DNA from 2 places in the Bacillus sp. N6 genome. Region 2 is predicted to be linked to the other one. Evidence: riboswitches for the same ligand, from Rfam matches in the RefSeq annotation. Region 2 holds a riboswitch; the other holds the start of a gene.
The links. A riboswitch is a leader RNA that binds a small molecule or an ion and turns the genes downstream of it on or off. The one in region 2 is predicted to bind FMN.
Positions count from the first base shown of each region.

Region 1: linked by a shared signal. The riboswitch ahead of ACUXVC_RS07505 (ECF transporter S component) and the one ahead of ribD (bifunctional diaminohydroxyphosphoribosylaminopyrimidine deaminase/5-amino-6-(5-phosphoribosylamino)uracil reductase RibD) in region 2 are both predicted to bind FMN.

Region 1 is NZ_CM127843.1:1,436,233-1,446,266, reverse strand. It holds gene ACUXVC_RS07530 (LysM peptidoglycan-binding domain-containing protein) at 23-502, opposite strand; gene ACUXVC_RS07525 (CPBP family intramembrane glutamic endopeptidase) at 525-1,088, opposite strand; gene recQ (ATP-dependent DNA helicase RecQ) at 1,088-2,617, opposite strand; gene ACUXVC_RS07515 (helix-turn-helix domain-containing protein) at 2,607-3,668, opposite strand; gene ACUXVC_RS07510 (ferredoxin) at 3,967-4,215, shown strand; gene ACUXVC_RS07505 (ECF transporter S component) at 4,337-4,915, opposite strand; FMN riboswitch at 5,078-5,217, opposite strand; gene ACUXVC_RS07500 (hypothetical protein) at 5,466-6,152, shown strand; gene ACUXVC_RS07495 (peptidoglycan DD-metalloendopeptidase family protein) at 6,306-6,920, opposite strand; gene ACUXVC_RS07490 (cob(I)yrinic acid a,c-diamide adenosyltransferase) at 7,004-7,585, opposite strand; gene resE (sensor histidine kinase ResE) at 7,722-9,497, opposite strand; gene resD (DNA-binding response regulator ResD) at 9,497-10,034, opposite strand, start outside.
Region 2 is NZ_CM127843.1:4,032,372-4,042,405, reverse strand. It holds gene ribBA (bifunctional 3,4-dihydroxy-2-butanone 4-phosphate synthase/GTP cyclohydrolase II) at 1-51, opposite strand, end outside; gene ribE (riboflavin synthase subunit alpha) at 64-708, opposite strand; gene ribD (bifunctional diaminohydroxyphosphoribosylaminopyrimidine deaminase/5-amino-6-(5-phosphoribosylamino)uracil reductase RibD) at 690-1,802, opposite strand; FMN riboswitch at 2,108-2,251, opposite strand; gene ACUXVC_RS20690 (CDGSH iron-sulfur domain-containing protein) at 2,442-2,648, opposite strand; gene ACUXVC_RS20685 (DUF2552 family protein) at 2,937-3,182, shown strand; gene ACUXVC_RS20680 (alpha/beta hydrolase) at 3,193-4,116, opposite strand; gene ACUXVC_RS20675 (GNAT family N-acetyltransferase) at 4,198-4,680, shown strand; gene ACUXVC_RS20670 (LacI family DNA-binding transcriptional regulator) at 4,780-5,643, shown strand; gene ACUXVC_RS20665 (Na+/H+ antiporter family protein) at 5,668-6,987, opposite strand; gene ACUXVC_RS20660 (alpha/beta fold hydrolase) at 7,119-8,117, opposite strand; gene ACUXVC_RS20655 (ribbon-helix-helix domain-containing protein) at 8,239-8,715, shown strand; gene ACUXVC_RS20650 (bifunctional metallophosphatase/5'-nucleotidase) at 8,841-10,034, opposite strand, start outside.

The sequences.
Region 1 (10,034 bases), 2.6 Mb from region 2:
CAAACTGCGTTCGCCTAATTCACTAGCTCTCTTGCTTTGTGGACTTATCTTTTATCGGAATTTTTAATTCTTGACCTGCACTCACTTCATCTTCTTGCAAGTTATTATACTTTTTAATTACTTCAACCCCATTTTCATCTGAAAAATATTGCTTCGCTATACTTTCTAAAGTTTCTCCCTCTTTCACAGTATGCGTTATCGCTTTTTCAGACTGTTTCTGCGACTCAGATTTAGCTGAATCAAAGAAGATTACTTCAAACGCACTTTTCCCGGCATTATTACTATCGCCCTTCACCTGAATATATTTATCCGTATACCACAAAATACTAATCGGCAGCAGAATGAATAGAAATGTTAAAACCCGGACGAAAATATGATTTATTTTAAACTTTTGTTTTTTCTCTTTATTTCTATGAATTTCACTACGCGGCGGTAAACTTTCTTTTTCTTCTACTCGCTCAACTTCTAATTCCTCTTCAAAATCAGGAATTCGTTTCCTCATGTTGTTCACCACCACCTTCCATTTATTTTCTTAATTGGAGTCCCATTATAAAATCAACAAGAAAGTGTGCAAAGATTGTTATAAACAAATTCCCTGTCCATTCAAATACATAACCAAAGACAAAACTAATGAAACAGACGAAACAAAACAAAAATGGCTTTGTTATATAACGAATATGTAACACTGCAAATACGAAACTCGCAATTACAATTCCAAAATGAGTCTGCACTACACCTCTAAATAAAAATTCTTCTGCAAAACCGATTACGAACGTAATAATGAGTAAATGCAGAACCGACATTCCTCGAAACATCTTATCGTTAATACCACCATCATCAAACCAAGACTCTGGAAACACTCGCATTGCAACATAATCTAATAACACAATACCAATCGCTAACAAACCACCTATAATAAGTATAGATACTGGTTCCCATCTCCATAAATTAAACACTTCTTTTACATCTTGAAATAATATATATGCTAGTAAACAGCCAATACCGATAATAATTAACTGTGTTATATATAGATTCAGCCTTATTTCCTGCGGACTCATATCTTCAACATTATGCCTTTGAATGTTCATCATTCCCCCATCTTTTCTAGGCCGAAAAGCTTTTGTAACTCTGTTTCCCAATTATAGTCGAAATCCGATTGTTGCGCTCGTCTTTTTTTATAATCTTCTTTTGTAATACCACAATAATCACAGCAATTATTTAACTCTTTCTCTTTCCTATAACCGAACTGTTGCAACACATATTCACGTCTACATCCTTTAACTCGTATCCATGACTTCATATTTTCTAGCTCACTATATTTATTACGCAACCTTATTTCTACTTCAGCTATTAATCGGTTCATAATTTCATCTGACAAACTCTCTAATAATAATCTTCGTTGTTGTATAATTCCAACCTGTTCGAGATGATAACGAACGAAACGCCAATATTGCTCATTAAATCTTGCTGCATTATAACAAATTTCTTCTACATCTTCTATTGGTAATTCTTTCGTTTGAAACATTCTTTCTTGTAGTAAAGAAAATAAAAATTGTATTTGCGACTTACTTGGCAATTCATCCTCAATGATTGAAATTGGTAAATCATGATCCAACGGACTACACAATAAAATAGCTATACTCGGTTCGCCATCTCTTCCAGCTCTTCCGATTTCTTGTAAGTAAGAAGCTATATTAGTTGGATAATGAAAATGAATAATATATTGCGTATTCGCCTTATTTACCCCCATACCAAATGCACTTGTACATATTACAAGCTGCAATTGATCGTTCATAAACTGTTGTTGAATTAACATACGCTCTTCATGTTCCATACCACCATGATAAAAAGCTACACCAGTAACACCTTTTCCTCTCAAGTATTCCGTTAACCTTTCTGTCCACGCTCTACTTGAACAATATACAATTCCCGGCCCTTGTAAATACATCACCTGCTCCAAAAGCGCCTCTTTCTTTTCTTCTATCGTCTCTACAAATTGCACCTCCATTGCAATATTAGGACGGTCAATAGAGTATACATGTTCCGCGGCACCCTTTAAATTTAAACTGTCTGCGATATCTTGTAGTACCCCTTTTGTCGCTGTGGCTGTCAATGCTAATACTGTAGGAGAACCAATATTTTCAATAACTACATTTAGTTTCTTATAGTCCGGTCTAAAATCATAACCCCATTGAGAAATACAATGAGCCTCATCAACAACAAATAATGAAATATGAATTTTCTTCAATTCCCTAATTAATAACTCCGACTGTAACATCTCTGGTGAAACAAAAATAAATTTATATGAAGATAATTTTTTCATCGCTTCTCTTTTTTCATTTAATGTCCGAAAACTATTAAATGCTATCACTCGGTTTTTCACAACATACTTTAATTGTGTCACTTGATCTTCCATTAAAGATAATAACGGTGATACAACAAGCACTGTTCCTTCTCGCATAAGCCCCGGAAACTGATAGCACATAGATTTCCCTCTTCCAGTCGGAAGCATTGCTATCACATCTTTTCCTTCTAATAAATCTGTAATAACTCCTTTTTGACCTGGACGAAATTCAGAATATCCAAACCACTTATATAAATATTCTTCAAGTTTCATTTACACCCTCCATCCGCGCTAATACAAGACGAACTTCAAAATAAGAGATATCTTCTCCAACCGCTTGTTTCAAAACACGTAACTTCCGCGTTTGTAATGCCTCAATTACTCTTATTACTTTGTCTACCTTTTCTTTTTCCATAAACATTTCAATAGAAAAATCTTTTTCTCGCAAAGCAATTTCAACAAAATGATCTTCTATCGTTGCAACCTTTAAATTCCGAATCGTCGCTATTTCTTCTAAAGAACGCCCTTGTCTCCAAAAATTATATGTTTTTTTCGTGGATAAACTAAATAATTCAGCTCTCTCATTTGGATAAGATATAATTTCAGCTAATAGTGGAAATTCATTTTCTTTATCACGAACTTCTTGTATAAAGAAATGCATTGTACCCCAAAATAAAAAATACACCCTGAATATATCTTGTTTCGTAATTTCTGCTAATTGTTGCAATGTACAACCAATACGTTCATAGCCCGTTAGTCGATATGTTACAATCGTCGCTTCTATCGCATTACTCTTTTCCAAAAGATTATGTACTTCCGTCCATAGTTTCCTCGCCAACTCACTTCTTTTATATGGCCTTCCTGTTAGAAAACGTTTTACCCACATCATTATTTCTGTATCTTGTTGAATTGGGATAAACTTCGTATTATTCTGTTGTAAATTTGATATGGTTTGAATAATCAATGATAATCTTTTCCAAAATGTTTCACCTAATTCACCATAATGTAAACCATGCAAATGTGCTGGAAAAGCATAAACTTCCTCCCATTTATGTAACTGCATTTTACCCGTAGGTGTTAACACATATGTATTTTCATGTATTTCTTGAATAAAATCCGCTTGCAACAACTTTACAACTTCACCATCATAGTCATTTCTATTTAATGATTTATATATTCCGAATAAAAAAGAAATCCGGAACATATTTCCATCTTGTAAAGTTTGCGAAGAACGTTTGCCCTTTAGTAAATAATAAATAGAAGAAACGGTTCTTTCACCATTCAATTGTTTTAAACAATGCAACAAAGTATATTGTATTTGCATGACCGCTTCCACCTTCCAATCTTAACTTCATTCTTTTCAGTACAATTACACTATCTACTGTCGCTCATTAAACTTATCATATAAGAACTATATACTTGTATATATTCTATTGTATCAAACGAAATCACATTTACGTATTTTGAAAATCTTATGACATAATTCAAAAATAAGTTGACACTCTAATTGATAAGCATTATCATTATAATTTTATGTTGAAAAGTTTCACAAACCGTTTTACAATAAGGTTATAATTTTTATGGCGAGCTTTTCACATACATATTATCAGGAGGGAAAAAAGATGGCAAAATATACAATCGTTGATAAAGATACTTGTATTGCATGTGGTGCTTGTGGCGCTGCTGCACCCGACATTTATGACTATGATGATGAAGGTATTGCATTTGTAACATTAGACGATAACCAAGGTATCGTTGAAATTCCAGATGTATTAATTGAAGATATGATGGATGCATTCGAAGGCTGTCCAACTGACTCAATTAAAGTTGCTGACGAATCATTCGACGGAGACGCTTTAAAATTCGAATAGTCTTTTATTAACTTCAAAAAACGCCCCTCATATTGATGAGGGGCGTTTTTTGTATCTAAATTTTATTTTCCTTAATAAAAAACCATTAGTAGTTCCACACTACTAATGGTTTTAATATATATTATGCATTTTTCATTTTTGCAAACACCCATACTTTCAGGCGTGAGAATAATGCTACAAATACAATTGTTACAACAATTCCTTTAATTAAATTAAATGGTAAGATTGCCGTTACAACCGTTGTTCTGATAGCTTCGCTAGACATAGCCGGTGAATTTAAAAACCAAGTGTAAGCCGGGAATATGATGATGTAGTTTAATACACTCATAATAAGTGCCATTGTAATTGTCCCTAGCATTAATCCTGTCGTTAAACTCTTCACAGTACGATACTTTCTAAATAAGAAAGCTGCTGGTCCAATAAATAAACATCCTGCAATAAAGTTTGCAATTTCTCCAACTGGTACTCCTGTTAAACTTCCTTGAATCCCGTAATGTAAAATGTTCTTTATCGCCTCTACAATCACTCCTGCTAATGGTCCAAAGATAATTGCTGCAATTAGAGCTGGTACATCACTAAAATCAATTTTCAAAAATGGCGGAAGCCCTGGGAACGGGAAATCCAACATCATTAGTAAATATGCAATACTACTTAGCATCGCTACACTCACCATCTGCACTACACTGTTTTTTTGTTTCATCTTTCTCTCTCCTTTTCCATCGATCATCTCATGGAAAGTGGAAAGGTTCTGCTATGCCTATTTTTTCATAGAACGAAAAAACCCTTTGCGTTTTACACAAAGGGAGAATTTAAGGCACATCAAACAGACGTTCAAATCCATATCTTTTTTGAACGCTTGAACCTCCATCTTCTCCCATCCAGACTATACTGTCGGCTTTGGAATCACACCAAATCCTGCCTTAACGGCTCGCGGGCTTAGAACAAAATCATAAATAGTTCATCACCGCCGGTCGGGATTTTCACCCTGCCCCGAAGATAGACCGATATTCTATTTTCCCCTTCATTATACAACAACCTCATAACATTGTGAACTAAAAAATTGTAACTTATTTAAAATTAGTTATTTATTTTTCGTAACAACAAATGAATTGCGAAATATTTTACAATACAATCCATATTTTTTATTATTCGGCATTTCTCTTTTGAATTACCTAGTCATATATAATTAAAAGTGATAAGATATTGAATTGTTAAGATAAGAACATTTTCTGAGTTATGGAGGAAATGTCATGAAAAAAGAAAAGAGACATTCTATTCGAGAAGCAATGAAAAAAAACTTAAGAAAAGAATACTTTTACTTAAAAAAAGAATTACTTTTCTACTGCCCAATTGATTTAGGCACATTCTCAAACGAGACATACTATGCTACTTTCGATGAAGATGGCATCAGTATTTATCAGTATGATAAGAAAACAGAAAGTAAATTAAAATTGTGTGAGCGTCATCCGTGGAAGAGTTGGAGTAAAGTGAAGATTGATCACTATTTGACAACTTCTCAATTTATTTTTCAGGGTGAGCGAAATTGGATCTTATCTCTTTTTCAAAAAGGAAAAGAAGCTCAAAAAATTATTGAAGAGCATACATCTTTACAAACAGAAGTTGTTTCCCGCTCTTTCTTAAAAAAACTTCCTGGCTTTCGTTCTAATACACCACTGAATAAATACATCGGTAGCATTTGTTACACTGCACTTATTGCATTTTTATTAAAATGGATGATTCCATTTCAAGCACCACAAATCGCCCTGTATTCTATTTCGATTGGTTGTATGCTTCTTGGCCTACTTTGTTTGACAATCGGTTTAATTGAACCGACTATCGTACTGTTTCGAACAAAAGAGAAAACAAGAACAAAAGTTTTTTACTTATATAGCTATTTAGCTATTTCTGGATTTATATGTGTCTTTATTTTTTGGTAAAAGAAACCGTCCCAAAATAAATTTTGGGACGGTTTTCTTTTAAATATAGATACTCTAATTCACTCAATACTTCTAGGAGAAGCGCCCATATAATTTCATTTACATTGAACCTTATTTAAGAATATTCAAAGTTTAATTTTTGAGACGTTGCCTTTACTTAACATATAATTGTTGATTAGGATAAATTAGCTCTTGCTGCAATCCATTTTTTTCTTTAATTTCCTTAAGTGTCATACTAAATTTCCGTGCAATACTAACTAAAGTATCCCCTTTTTGTACGACATATAATGATGAAGAAACAACTTCATTTCTTTGTTCACTTAAAACAAGCAATGGGTTCATCGCATTCTTTTTCGCCATCGTCCATCTTCCTTGATGAAGTTCTAGATGTAAGTGTGCACCTCGCGATTCTCCCGTGTTCCCTACTTCTCCAATTTTTTCTCCTTTTGAAATATAATCCCCTTGAACTACATATCTCTTATTTAAATGTGCATACACAGCCTCATATTCTCCATGTTTAATAAATATAACGTTTCCATAACTACTTGAATAATAAGACTTTGTTACCTTCCCTTCTTGAATAGCTGACACAGGCGTGCCGATCGGTGCCGCTATATCTATACCGTAGTGTTTTCCGTGTCTTGTCCCAAAATAATCACTTATCTGTCCTTCAACAGGCCATGCCCATTGATTTCCCTCTGCGTACACATGTAATTGAGATAAAAGCAGTACTGTCAATAACATAACGCCGTATTTTAAAACTTTCATATACATCCTCCGTTTTCTAATTACCACCATACCTTCTCTATTTTGGTATATTACAGAAAAAAGTATACAAAAAAGAAAGTGAATCACTCCACTTCCTTCTCTTTCTTATCACGAAAAACGATTGCACTGCGATTATACTCTACATCTTTTACTTGTAATCGAGCGTTTATTACTCTAGCTACTGCAAATAAATAGTCAGATAATCTATTTACATACTTTAGAACAACTTCATTTATTTTTCCTTCTTTTTGTAAGGACACGATACATCGTTCTGCTCGCCTTACAACTGTACGTGCAATATGAATAGTAGCTGCCGACTCGCTTCCACCTGGTAAAATAAAGCGCTCTAGCGGCGGTGCTTCTTCTATATACGAATCAATCCTACTTTCTAAGTTTTCGACCATTTCAATTTTTACTTTATAAGGTATCTTCTCGCCTACTATCGCCAAGTCTCCCCCGCAATCAAATAGTTCATGTTGAATCGTTTCAAGTTCATTGTAAATATCTCCGAAAGGCCCGCCTTGTAGTTTAGTCATTGCATATCCGATATGAGAATTCGCCTCATCTATTGTTCCATACGCTTCCACACGGATATCATCTTTATCAACCCTACCACCTATTACACTTGTCGTTCCTTTATCTCCTGTTTTTGTATATAATTTCATTTCTTCACAGCACCTCTCTTGTTATTCTTTATTCGAGCAACATAGAAAAAAGTTCTACCATTCTTTATTTAATTGAGTTTACAAAAAAATAAAAAACAGCAGAACTTTATTCATTATCAACTTTAAAAACGTATATCTAAATTATACGATTCGGTAAATAGACAGAGAATGTAGTTCCTTCTCCAACAACACTTGATACAGAAATTTTACCATCATGGCCTTGAACAATATTTTTCGCAATCGCAAGCCCGAGTCCTGTTCCACCTTTTTTCCCACGTGTTCTTGCTTTATCAGCTTTATAGAAACGATCAAATAAAAATGGAATATCTTCTTCTGGAATACCAACGCCCGAATCTTGTACTTCAAAAATGAGACCATTATTTTTCGTATCAATTACAAGTGTTACATGTCCGCCTGCGTTCGTATGACGTATTGCGTTATCAATTAAATTCGTCAATACTTGTTCCATACGATCTGCATCAAACGGGTATTGTTCAATTGGATTTTTGAAATCAACTGTTAGTTCAACTTCTTTATCCTTTGCGATCCCTTGGAATTTACGACCAATTTTTTCAACAAACGGATGTATGTCCACTTCACCTATATGTAACTCTACATTACCACTTTCCATGCGTGCTAAATCTAATAATTCATTTACAAGTTTACCTAAACGAACGGATTCATCATAAATGATTTGAACAAACTCATTAATTTCTTCTTTCGTTTGCACAATATCATCTAAAATTGCTTCACTATACCCTTGCAGCATGACCATCGGTGTACGAAGTTCATGCGATACATTCGCAATAAAGTCTTGACGCATCTTTTCAAGACGACGTTCTTCCGTCATATCTCGCAGTACTGCTACAGCCCCGCGAATTTTCGTTTGATTGTAGAGCGGCGTCATAAGAACTACATAGTTCCCTTTTTGTAAATTAATTTCAACAACTTGTTGTTGTTCGCTTTCTACAACGAGATGGAATAGTTCAACAAGTTCAGAAGGCAGTTTTTTACTGAGCTCTATCTCTTTTTCTTCTTGCCAAACTTGTAAGAAATGTTCAGCCGGCGGATTGATTACTACAACTTCACCTTCTTGATTTAATGTAATAACCCCATCTGCCATACTACTCAAAATACTTGCTAACTGTTCTTTCTCTTGCTGCAGGGCATTCATATTAAACTTCAACTGTTTCCCCATTTGATTTAAGGCCGTTGCAAGCTCACCAATCTCGTCCTGAGATACCATAGGAGCTTTCGCATCAAACTTCCCACGCGACACTTCAAAAGCAACCTCACGCATTTTACGAAGTGGTGCTGTAATTCGAGTAGATAAGAAGAATGCAAAGAAAGTTGTTAATATAATCGCAATCCCTGCTGATAAGAATATAAAATCAGTCGTTCTTTCCATACCTTGTATCGGCACTTGTAAAGATTCGTACACAAACACTGCACTTTGATTTTTTGATTGCACTGGTTTTCCGACAATCATAATATCATTTTCAGTATTTTTATTCTTTCTACTATTAGAGGCTTTTCTAATGTTATTCTTAATTTCTTTTTTGTCTGTAAACACAGCCGCTAATTCTTTATCTTCTTTTAAGTCATCCATTGTAAGAGTGACTAAGCCTTCTTGTTTCGGTGAAGAAGAGATTTCTTTACCATCTTCTACAATAATAATCCTTGAAAGTGGATCAGAGAATTTGTAAGCGATATTCTCAATCGTTTTTACATCGGCACCTTCTTCAATTAACTCTGAAACACTTGTTGCGACTTTTTGAAGCCTAGCTTCACTCATATCAACATAATACGTTCTAAAAAACTGTGAAAGTAAAATCGCAACAAATCCAAGAACAAACGAAACGAGAAGTAATATGGTCATCCATAACTTCCCTACTACACTTCTCCAAAGCATCAGTCGTTCACAACCTCAAATTTGTAACCTACACCCCAAACAGTAACAATCATTTTCGCTGCATCTGGTGATTTTTTGCTTAACTTCTCACGTAAACGCTTTACATGTGTATCAACTGTACGTAAATCTCCGAAGAATTCATATTGCCATACTTCTTTTAACAGTTGCTCACGATCGAATACTTTATCAGGAGCTTTCGCTAAAAATAATAGTAACTCATATTCTTTCGGCGTTAAGTTTACTTCATTACCATCTGCAGTAACACGGTGTGCATCGTTGTCAATTGTTAAGTGCGGGAATACAGTAACATCTTTTGTCGTTGTATCTTGTGTAAAGAATGTTGTTGGTACAGCACGACGTAATACCGCTTTCACACGTAGCACGACCTCACGTGGACTAAATGGCTTTACAATATAATCATCTGTTCCAACTTCAAATCCTTGTACTCTATTTACTTCTTCACCTTTTGCTGTCAGCATAATAATTGGTGTCGCTTTCTTCTCACGAACCCCTTTACATACTTCAATGCCATCTTTA
Region 2 (10,034 bases):
GACTTTACCTTGTTTTAAATCTTCTAGAGCTTCTTCAATACGATGAAACATTATGCTTCCCCCTTATAGAAATCCGTTTTCTTGTAAAAAGCTTTCAGTCATTGAACCTACTCGTTTTGTAGGTTTAGTAATAAAGCGTTCGATATATTTACCAATCATGTCACACTCAATGTTTACGATATCTCCGGCATTTTTTTCTCCAATGACAGATTCGCTTACTGTGTGCGGGATGAGTGAAATCGTTATGGAAGATTCGTCTATATCAAATATCGTTAAACTCGTTCCATCAACAGCAATGGATCCTTTATGCAAACAATAGCGCAGCAGTTCATCAGAAATTGCTATTTTGTAATAGACGGCATTGTAATGTTGTTTTTTATTTAAAATCGTTCCGATGCCATCAATATGTCCTGAAACGAAATGTCCACCGAATCGTCCGTTTGCAGCCATTGCTCGCTCTAAATTTACTTTAGAGTGCGGTTTAAGCATGCGAAGTGATGTCGACTGCATCGTTTCAGGCATTGCATCAACTGTAAATGAATTAGTTGTAAAGCTTGTTACAGTTAAGCAAATACCGTTCACCGCGATACTATCACCTAAGTGAACATCTGATAAAATTTTCTTTGCATGAATCGTTAATTTCATCGCTTCTCCGCTTTGTTGCATGTTTGCTATCGTTCCTAATTCGTCTACAATTCCTGTAAACATTCCTTCACCTCGTTTCGGGCATTCGCAACAATTTTTATATCATCACCGATTTGTTTCACCTCTTGAATTTTCAAGGAAAGCGCATCTTGTAATTTTGAAAAACCATTTCCTCCAAATAAAGTAGGAGCATCTTTCCCACCAATTAATTTCGGGCTTATATAGGTTACAATTTCATTAAAATTGTTTGTTTTTAAGAAACTTGCATGAATCGATTGGCCACCTTCAACGAATAGAGAAAGAATTTGTTTTTCTCCAAGAAAGGAAAGAAGGTCCTCAATTTCTATATGCTTCGTTTCCATTTGGAATATAGCTATATTTTTAGATTCATAAGAAGATATCTTCTCTTTCTTTACATCCTTACCGACAATAATCCATGTCGGTGCTAAACCATCTGTTATAACATAAGAAGATGGTGGTGTTCGTAAGTGGGTATCTAAAACAACGCGAATAGGATGTTTCCCACCATTTGGAATTCTTGTTGTTAAATGAGGATTATCAGCTATAACTGTATTCACTCCAACAAGAATTGCATCATGTGTATGGCGATATTGGTGAACATCAGCACGTGCTTCTTCACCTGTAATCCACTTACTTTCACCAGTTACAGTTGCTGTTTTTCCATCTAAGCTCATCGCTGTTTTGATTGTTACAAAAGGGCGTTTCGTTTTCATGTAGTGAAAAAAGTAGCGATTTAATAAAACTGCTTCTGCTTCAAGAACACCGGTAGTTACTTCAATTCTAGCTTCCTCTAATCTTCTTTTTCCGTTACCAGAAACGAGCGGATTACAATCGAGAGTAGCAATTACAACACGCTTAACTCCTTTTTCGATGAGCAATTCACAACAAGGTGGTGTTTTTCCAAAGTGGCTACACGGTTCCAGTGTTACATAAACGGTAGCGTCTTTGGCGTTCTGACCAGCCATTTGAAGGGCATGAACTTCTGCGTGTTCTTCACCAGCTCGTAAATGAGCCCCCATACCAACGATGTTTCCATCTTTTACAACAACAGCACCAACCATAGGATTTGGACTTGTTTGTCCTGATGTTCCTTCTGCTAACTGCAGGGCAATCCTCATATATTCTTGATCTGTCATTTTCTTCACCTCTCCTAAAAAAATCAAAAAACCCCAAGGATTTAATATCCTTGGGGTTTGGGAGACGTGATTTCTAGAAATATAGTTTGAATACGAAAGCATAGGAAAGAAACCTAACGATAATTGATATTTCTGCATAAGGAAAAAACCTAGCAAAATATCGAATTTTTAAACGCTAGTTGTCTCTTTTTATTTCAGTATAAAAAATAAGTATAGAAAATTAAACATATATAAAGAATCAAAATGAATCTTTATAAATATGCATACTGAAATAAAAGTGTATTCACTATATAAAAAACTAGAAACATATCCTTCTCCCATCCAGACTATACTGTCGGCCCTAGAGTTTCACTAGATCCACCGTTTTCGAGTTGAAAACGGGTCACGGACTTAGAAGTTTTCACTTCATCACCGCCGGTTGGGAATTTCACCCGACCCCGAAGGATGCTGTTTGCTCAAATTATAGCACAAAAAAAATAAAAGGCTAGTAAAAAATATTCGAATGTGAAGAATTGTGTGAAAATATATGCAGGCTGGAATGGAAATAAAAGTATTAGAAATGTTGTAAGGAGAAGGGATATAACGGAGTTGCTAAAAAGAAAAAACATGCACAAAAAAATGTGCATGTCACATGTAAAATTATTCTGCCTCTGGTGCTCTAACAACAGACTCGAATTTACCTTTATGCGAAGCGTCGCAATAAGGCATATTTTTTGATAAACCACAACGGCATAAAGAAAATGCCGGTTTTGCTGGGAATACATTCCCTTGTGAGTCGACTAATTCCACGTCCCCTGTAACGCGAAAAGAGCCATTATCATTTACTTTAATTTGTACTTTTGCCAACGTTATCCCTCCTTCCCAAACGCTTAATTTCATCATATAATCAAGGGAAGTGCTTGGCAATATAAAGTGAAACTTTAATTAGTGGGGGAGGCATCCCCCACTAATTATTATTTGAACCAATCGGGCTTTTAGGGGCAGTTAATCTCCCGCCTAACTTCTTTGTTTCAGCCGAATTTTGAGATGGGAGTTTTACTGCCCGCAAATAGCGGGGAAAAAAGAGCACTTTGTTTGAGAAAGAAGAGAGTGTTATAATAGTTTTCATAACTGACTAGAGTAAGGTGACGAGAGATGGATAAACAATTACATACATTACGAAACATTGCAAATGAGCGCACGTGGGCATCATTTTTGAATGATAATCATCCATATAGTTTGTTACATTGGTCCATTGCAGGTGTAGGGCAAGAGGTAAAGGATGTTTGGTTACTTCAAGATGAAGTAACATTTCAAACGACAGAATTTCCAACGTTAGATGATGCAATGCAATGGATTTCTGAAAATATGGAACAAGTTACAGACGTTTTAGCGCAATAAAAAAACAGGCTTATGCAAGCCTGTTTTTTGTTTCTTTCACATATGTGTTTAAAAATTGATCGATGGCTGCTTCGTACTCTTCTTTATTTTCGTTATAAGAGCAAGCGTGTGCACCGTGTTCTGCAATATAAAGTTGCTTATTATTTTCTTTCGCTTCATATAACGCTTTTGTCATATCGGCTAAAATATAGTCGTCATCTTTACTATGAATAAAGAGAACGGGATTGTTAATGTTTTTTATACAGTCGATTGGTGAAACTTCACGAATTGTATAACCGTCACGAACTTTTAAAAATGCGTTTGCTAAAGGTAATAAAGGCCATTTTGGTAAATGGAATTCAACCTTTAAACGGTGCTGTAATTGTCCGTGAAAATCAGAGAAAGGACAATCTGCAATATAGAAATCAGCGCCATCTTCTACAAGTCCTGCGTATTGAAGAATTGTTGCGGCTCCCATAGATTCACCATGAATACCAAGTGTAATATTGGTTCCAAAACGGGTTTTTAGCCAGTCAACTACGGATTTCAAATCATGCTTTTCATAGTATCCATAGCTTGTTGTTTTTCCGCCAGTTTTACCATGACGACGATGATCGTAAATGAGGACATTATATCCCCTTTTTAAGAATAAGTTTGCATATTTTACAGAGTTTATTTTATTTACAGTTACACCGTGGCAAAAAACCATAAACTTATTGGAATGACCAGCAGGAATGTAATATCCGTGAAGGTCGTATCCGAATTGTGAAGGGATATGAATTTCTTCTTTATGAAGAGCATCAAAATCCTCTATACGAAAATGTTTTTTCGTTTCTCTTTCGAGTACTTCTTCCTCTGTTTTTTTCTTTAAGTACATCACTTTATTTGTAAAGAAAATCCCAAGGGCAGTTATTGCACCTAGTATAGTAAACAATGCTGCAAAAAAACGTTTCATACTTTACCTCATCCTCCAAATACCGTTACATGTGATACACTTATATTGTATCACAATGATATAAAAGGGGAGAAATAGGAAATGCTGCATATACAAAAAATTACGCCAGCGATGAAAGAAACAATCCGAATGTTCATGTGTGAGAACTGGGGAAGTTCATTGATGGTTTCACGTGGTAAGGGACATCAGTTAGAAGAGTTGCCAGGATTTGTTGCGCTCTCAGATGACAGAATAATCGGAATTATAACGTATGAAGTGACCGGAAATATGTGCGAAATTGTATCGCTAGATAGCTTTGAAGAAAGAAAAGGAATAGGGACGAAACTTGTGGATTGTGTATTACAAGTTGCAGAAGAAGAACGGTGCAGACAGGTTTGGCTTATTACAACAAATGATAATATGAATGCGTTACGATTTTACCAAAAACGTAATTTTGTAATGACTAATTTATATGTGAATGCGGTAGAGGAGGCGCGAAAAATAAAGAAAGAAATTCCACGTATTGGATATGATAATATCCCAATTTTACATGAAATTCAGTTGGAGTATCGTTTAGTGAAATGATGTAACAATTTTCAGAAATATGAGTTATTAATCTTGACGGATAGTGTAATTTAGGTTACCGTAAAATTGTAATCTATTACCATATTAAGGGGTGACGATGTGGCAACTATACGTGATGTTGCAAAATTGGCAGGTGTTTCAGTCGCAACCGTTTCACGAGTTATTAATGAAAAAGGATACGTTCATGAGGACACAGTAAAACAAGTAAAGGAAGCAATTGAAGAATTACGTTATAGGCCAAACAGTGCAGCGAAGCCACTATTTAAAGAGAATTCAACGATAATTGCATTACTTGTAGATAATTTATGTAACCAATCAAACATCACTTTGCTACATTGTATTGAGGAAATAGCATATAAAGAAGGCTATCAAATCATTATTTGTAATATAGAGAATAAAGATAGATACATACATATGCTGAAGCAAAATAACATTGCAGGTGTTATTTTGACGAGAGCAGTTTTTAAAAGTGTAGGAGAAATTCCATTTCCGTTTGTTGTGATCGATGAGCAACAATCACATGGAAATTATTATGAAAGTGGACAGAGAGCTGTTTCTTTATTAAAAGAGAAAGGGTGTCACTTTCTTGCATATTTCGGTGAGGGAGAAGAAAGTGAAGAAATGGAAGATTATATAGCAGGGTTTTTAGACGCTGTTTGGGATGAAGGAATCTCTTATCGAGAAGAATGTGTACAAGGGTATACAAATAAACAATTTATTACATTATTGCAAAACAATCCGTATATAGATGGAATTGTAACCTCAAGTGATCAGATTGCTATTGAGTTAATTCGGTCAGCGAGATTTCTAAATATACATATACCAGATAAATTAAAAATTGTTGGACCTAATGGGAGCATAGAGTGTGAATGGATAGGTTCATCACTACCGGCAATTGAAAGCTATGTCAAAGATAATGGAAAATTAGCTTTTCAACAATTAAAAGGAAAAATAAAAAAGTAAAAGGTGCGTTTTATACGCACCTTTTTATAATGTAATTGCGGCAATAAAACCAAATATAAGTAACGGTATATTGTAATGTAGAAAAGTGGGTACACATGTATCCCATATATGATGGTGCTGACCATCAGCATTTAAACCGGATGTTGGTCCAAGGGTACTATCCGATGCTGGAGATCCTGCGTCACCTAGTGCTCCGGCTGTACCGATAATTGCAATTGTGGCCATTGGACTAAATCCAAGCTGAATGCAAAGAGGTACAAAAATGGTTGTTAAGATAGGGATCGTTGAAAAGGATGAACCAATTCCCATTGTAACGAGAAGTCCAATAACGAGCATAAGAAATGCAGCGAGTGGTTTATTATTTCCGATTATATGTGCACTCGTTTGCACCAGAGATTCAACATGTCCTGTTTTTCGAAGAACAGCGCCGAATCCAGCGGCAGCAATCATAACAAAGCCAATAAAGGACATCATACGCATTCCGCTTGTTAATATCGCATCTGCTTCTTTAAGTGGTAGACTGCCACTAACCGATAAGACGATAATACCTGCTAAAGCACCAAAAATCATTGATTCTGTTGTTAATTGAACAGTTAATGTAGCAATGATAGATAATAACCCGAAAGTAATGCTACGTTTTGTATAGGGAACGATTTCATTTTCGGTAGTATGAATTTGTTCTGTTTCATACGTACGAGGTTTTCGGTACGTAATGAATACCGCTACACATAATCCAATAATCATACCAATTGCTGGAATAGTCATTGCTTTTGGAATAAGTGTGACATCAAATGTAAGGCCGCTTTGCGCAGCGTTGGTTTGTAATACGTCATGATAAATTTTTCCGAATCCTGCAGGGATCCACATATAAGGAGTAATCAATCCAAATGTAATAATACATGTGACAAGTCTGCGATCCACTTTCAGCTCATTTAATACTTTTAAAAGTGCTGGAATTAAGATGGGGATGAAAGCAATGTGAACAGGAATCACATTTTGTGAGAAACAAGCCATCGTTAAAATAATGAATAAAATAAGTATTTTAGAATAAACTTGTTTTTTCGTGTCTTGTTCATTGCCAATCCATTTTAATGCAGTTTGAATCATAGCATCTGGAAGTCCTGTTTTGGAAAGGGAAATAGCGAAACCACCAAGCATTGCATAACTTAAAGCGATTGGAGCACTGTTTCCAAGACCAGTTGTAAAAGTGTTAATCGTTTCTGAAATACCGAGTCCGCCGATAATTCCGCCTGTTAAAGCTCCAACAATGATGGCGACAATGACCTGGACACGTAACAAACTAAGCAATAGCATAATTGCTACTGCGACGAGTACAGCGTTCATAATAAATGTAATCTCCCTAAATTTTTATTCTGTTAAGACAAGTAAATATGAAATATTTTGCGATGTTTATACATACTTGCGACATATTATTATAAAATGTTTTCTATGAAATGTAAAAGAGCCTTTTGTTACTAATGCTGAAAAGCTAGCTCTTGTTTAATTGATTGCAAAGAATTAGCGAATAATTCTGGTTCTTCTAAATCAGGAGAATGTGCTGAATTTGGGAACCAAATCATCTTTTTTATAGGCGCTTCAATAAGATCGCAATATTCCTGAACGAGTGCATAAGGAGTTTGATAATCATAGCGACCAGAACAAAAATAAACTGGAATAGATAAACTTGAGATAGAAGAAAAGAAATCGATTGTCAGCATTTCTTCCCATAAAACGCCAGATTTTAAATTTCCTGCGAGAAACTTGAACCAATCTAATAGCGTATACTCAGGAGAAAAGAAACCTTTTCGTATGAAAGAAAAGGAAGATCCGTTTTGGATTGCGCCTCCAAATGTGCCAAGCCACTTTCTTTGAATAATGAGACGTCTCGTATCTAAAAATGGTGGTTTGCCTAATTTTAAAAGGGAAGCTAATGCTTTTTTATGATCATGTTTTTTTGCAGAATGAATTAAATGTTGATATAGCAATTCTTCATTTTGTTTCATATGTACAATTTGCCCAATACCGATGTAAGCCTCGATATACTTTGGATATTGATGTGCTATGTTAAGCCCAATAATACTTCCCCAAGAATGACCAGCGAGAAATAGTTTTTGTTTGTTGAACCTTTTAAGTACATATTGAATCACTTCTTTTGCATCGGAAACGAATTGTTCAATTGTGAAATTTGCTCCGAAATCTTTCATTGAAAAGGATTTACCAGCCCCGCGCTGATCCCAATTAATAACAATAAATTGCTTCTCTAATTCTTTTTGAAAATGGCGAATAAATCCGATTTGTGCCATCCCAGGTCCGCCGTGACAGCATAATAAAATAGGTTGCTCTACGTTTTGTCCACGCATAAGGAGAGTTTGTTTTCGATTATTTATCATAACGCTTTCTATCGTAGCGATACTATTAGGAATGAGTTGTTTGTTTTCGTTATAGAACTGAGGGGTGTAGCTACGAAAAAGCATATTGAAAACCTCCTTTTGTGAAATCGTATGAATCGCACAGGCTATTCATTTTGCATATACTGTTAGAAAATCATTGTAACATACCATACTAGTGTCATTTCAACACGGGAGGAGGGAAATTGTGACGATTGGAGAAATTATAGATGGTTTAAACAGACGTGAATCCATCGCTATTATAGCAAAACGTCTTGAAATAAGCCCGTATACATTATCGAAGAAATTAAGATTGATTGGATACGAATATGATGGAGAGCAGAAGAAACGTATTTTTGTAGGAGATGGAGAAGAACCACGTCACTTACAACTCCAAGAAGCGACCGCCCTTCAATATGAGAAAACAGATTATCAATTATTAATTTACGAGCAATTACAAAGCATTTATGAGTTACTAAGAAAAAGAGGCGAAGTAATTGCACCAATTATGAGTAAGAGTACAGAGAAAAAGAGACGAACCTTTTCTATTAATACAGAAATATTAGCAAGATTGGACCTTATATCAGAATCGAAAGGAATTCAAAAGTCTAAACTTGTAGAAGAGGCGTTGCAACAATTTTTACAGCAATATGAAGTTGACAAAACATCACATTTTGATAACTAAAGAAAAGGATACTATGTTCATTGGAAGAACGAGTATCCTTTTTATGATGTATATTACGTATAAAATAGAGGATCAGTACAAATCCTTTATGGCGTGAAAAATAAAATTTATTATTAGAGAAACACTTAATTTACTTTTTGAATTCTTCCATCAATAACTGGCTGAATTGGTTCTTTTAATTGTTTTACGTAATCGACTAACGCTTCAAAGTCGTTTGGACCAGTTTCTGCATTTTTACCATTTTTAAATGATACGAATCCGTCACCGCCAGAAGCTAAGAAGGCATTTGCAACTACGCTATACGTTTTAGATGGAGATAATTCTTCTCCGTTTGTTAAACGTATATTTGTAACTTTTTCACCGTTTGGTTTATTTGCATCCCACGTATATTGAATACCTGAAATTTGAAGCATTCTTGTTGTTCCTTTTTGCCATTGCTGATTTAAAATATCGCGAATGTCTTGACCTGTTAAATCTACTTTAATCAATTGATTTCCAAAAGGTTGAATGCCATATAACTCACCCCACGTAATATCACCAGCATCTAAGTCATTACGAATGCCACCAGGATTCATGAGGGCGATTTGAGTTTGCATCGTTTGACGCTGAGCATCGGCAACTAAATTTCCAAGAGTGGACTCACCAGCATCATTTTGTTTACGGTCGATAGGTGCTGTAGATTTTCCGACCACTTCATTTACAAGTGGTGCGATTTTTTCTTTATATTGATCTAGTTTTTTCTTTACTTGTTTATCAGGTTCTACACCTTCATGATACGTTGTAACAACTTCAGCTTTTTTCTTTACAATATCCTTTGTTTTACGATCAATTGTTACATCCACGTCTGAGAAAGCCGTTCCGTATGAATTTGCTTGGACAATTAGTTTATTATTTACTGTACCATTTACATACGTATGACTATGTCCACCGAAAATAACATCAACTTCTGGGTCTGTTTCATTTGCAATTCGAGTAAGATCGCCATTTGTTACCCCAGACTCATCGGTTGTTCCACCGACATGAGCAAGAACGACGATCGATTTAACGCCGAGGCGTTTTAATTGTTGTGTTGATTTATTAATTGCTTCTACTTCATCAGTAATTTGTACATTTTTAAGCATCGTAGGCATAACAACATTTGGTGTATCAGTTGTAACAACACCAATGAATCCAACAGGAACACCATCTACCATTTTTACAGTAAATGGTGGTAAAAATAAGCGGCCAGTTGATTTGTTATAGAAGTTAGCAGCTACATAGGGGAAGTTAGCCCCTTTGAAATTCCCTGTTTTTTCATGATATCCACCGTAAATGAGGCG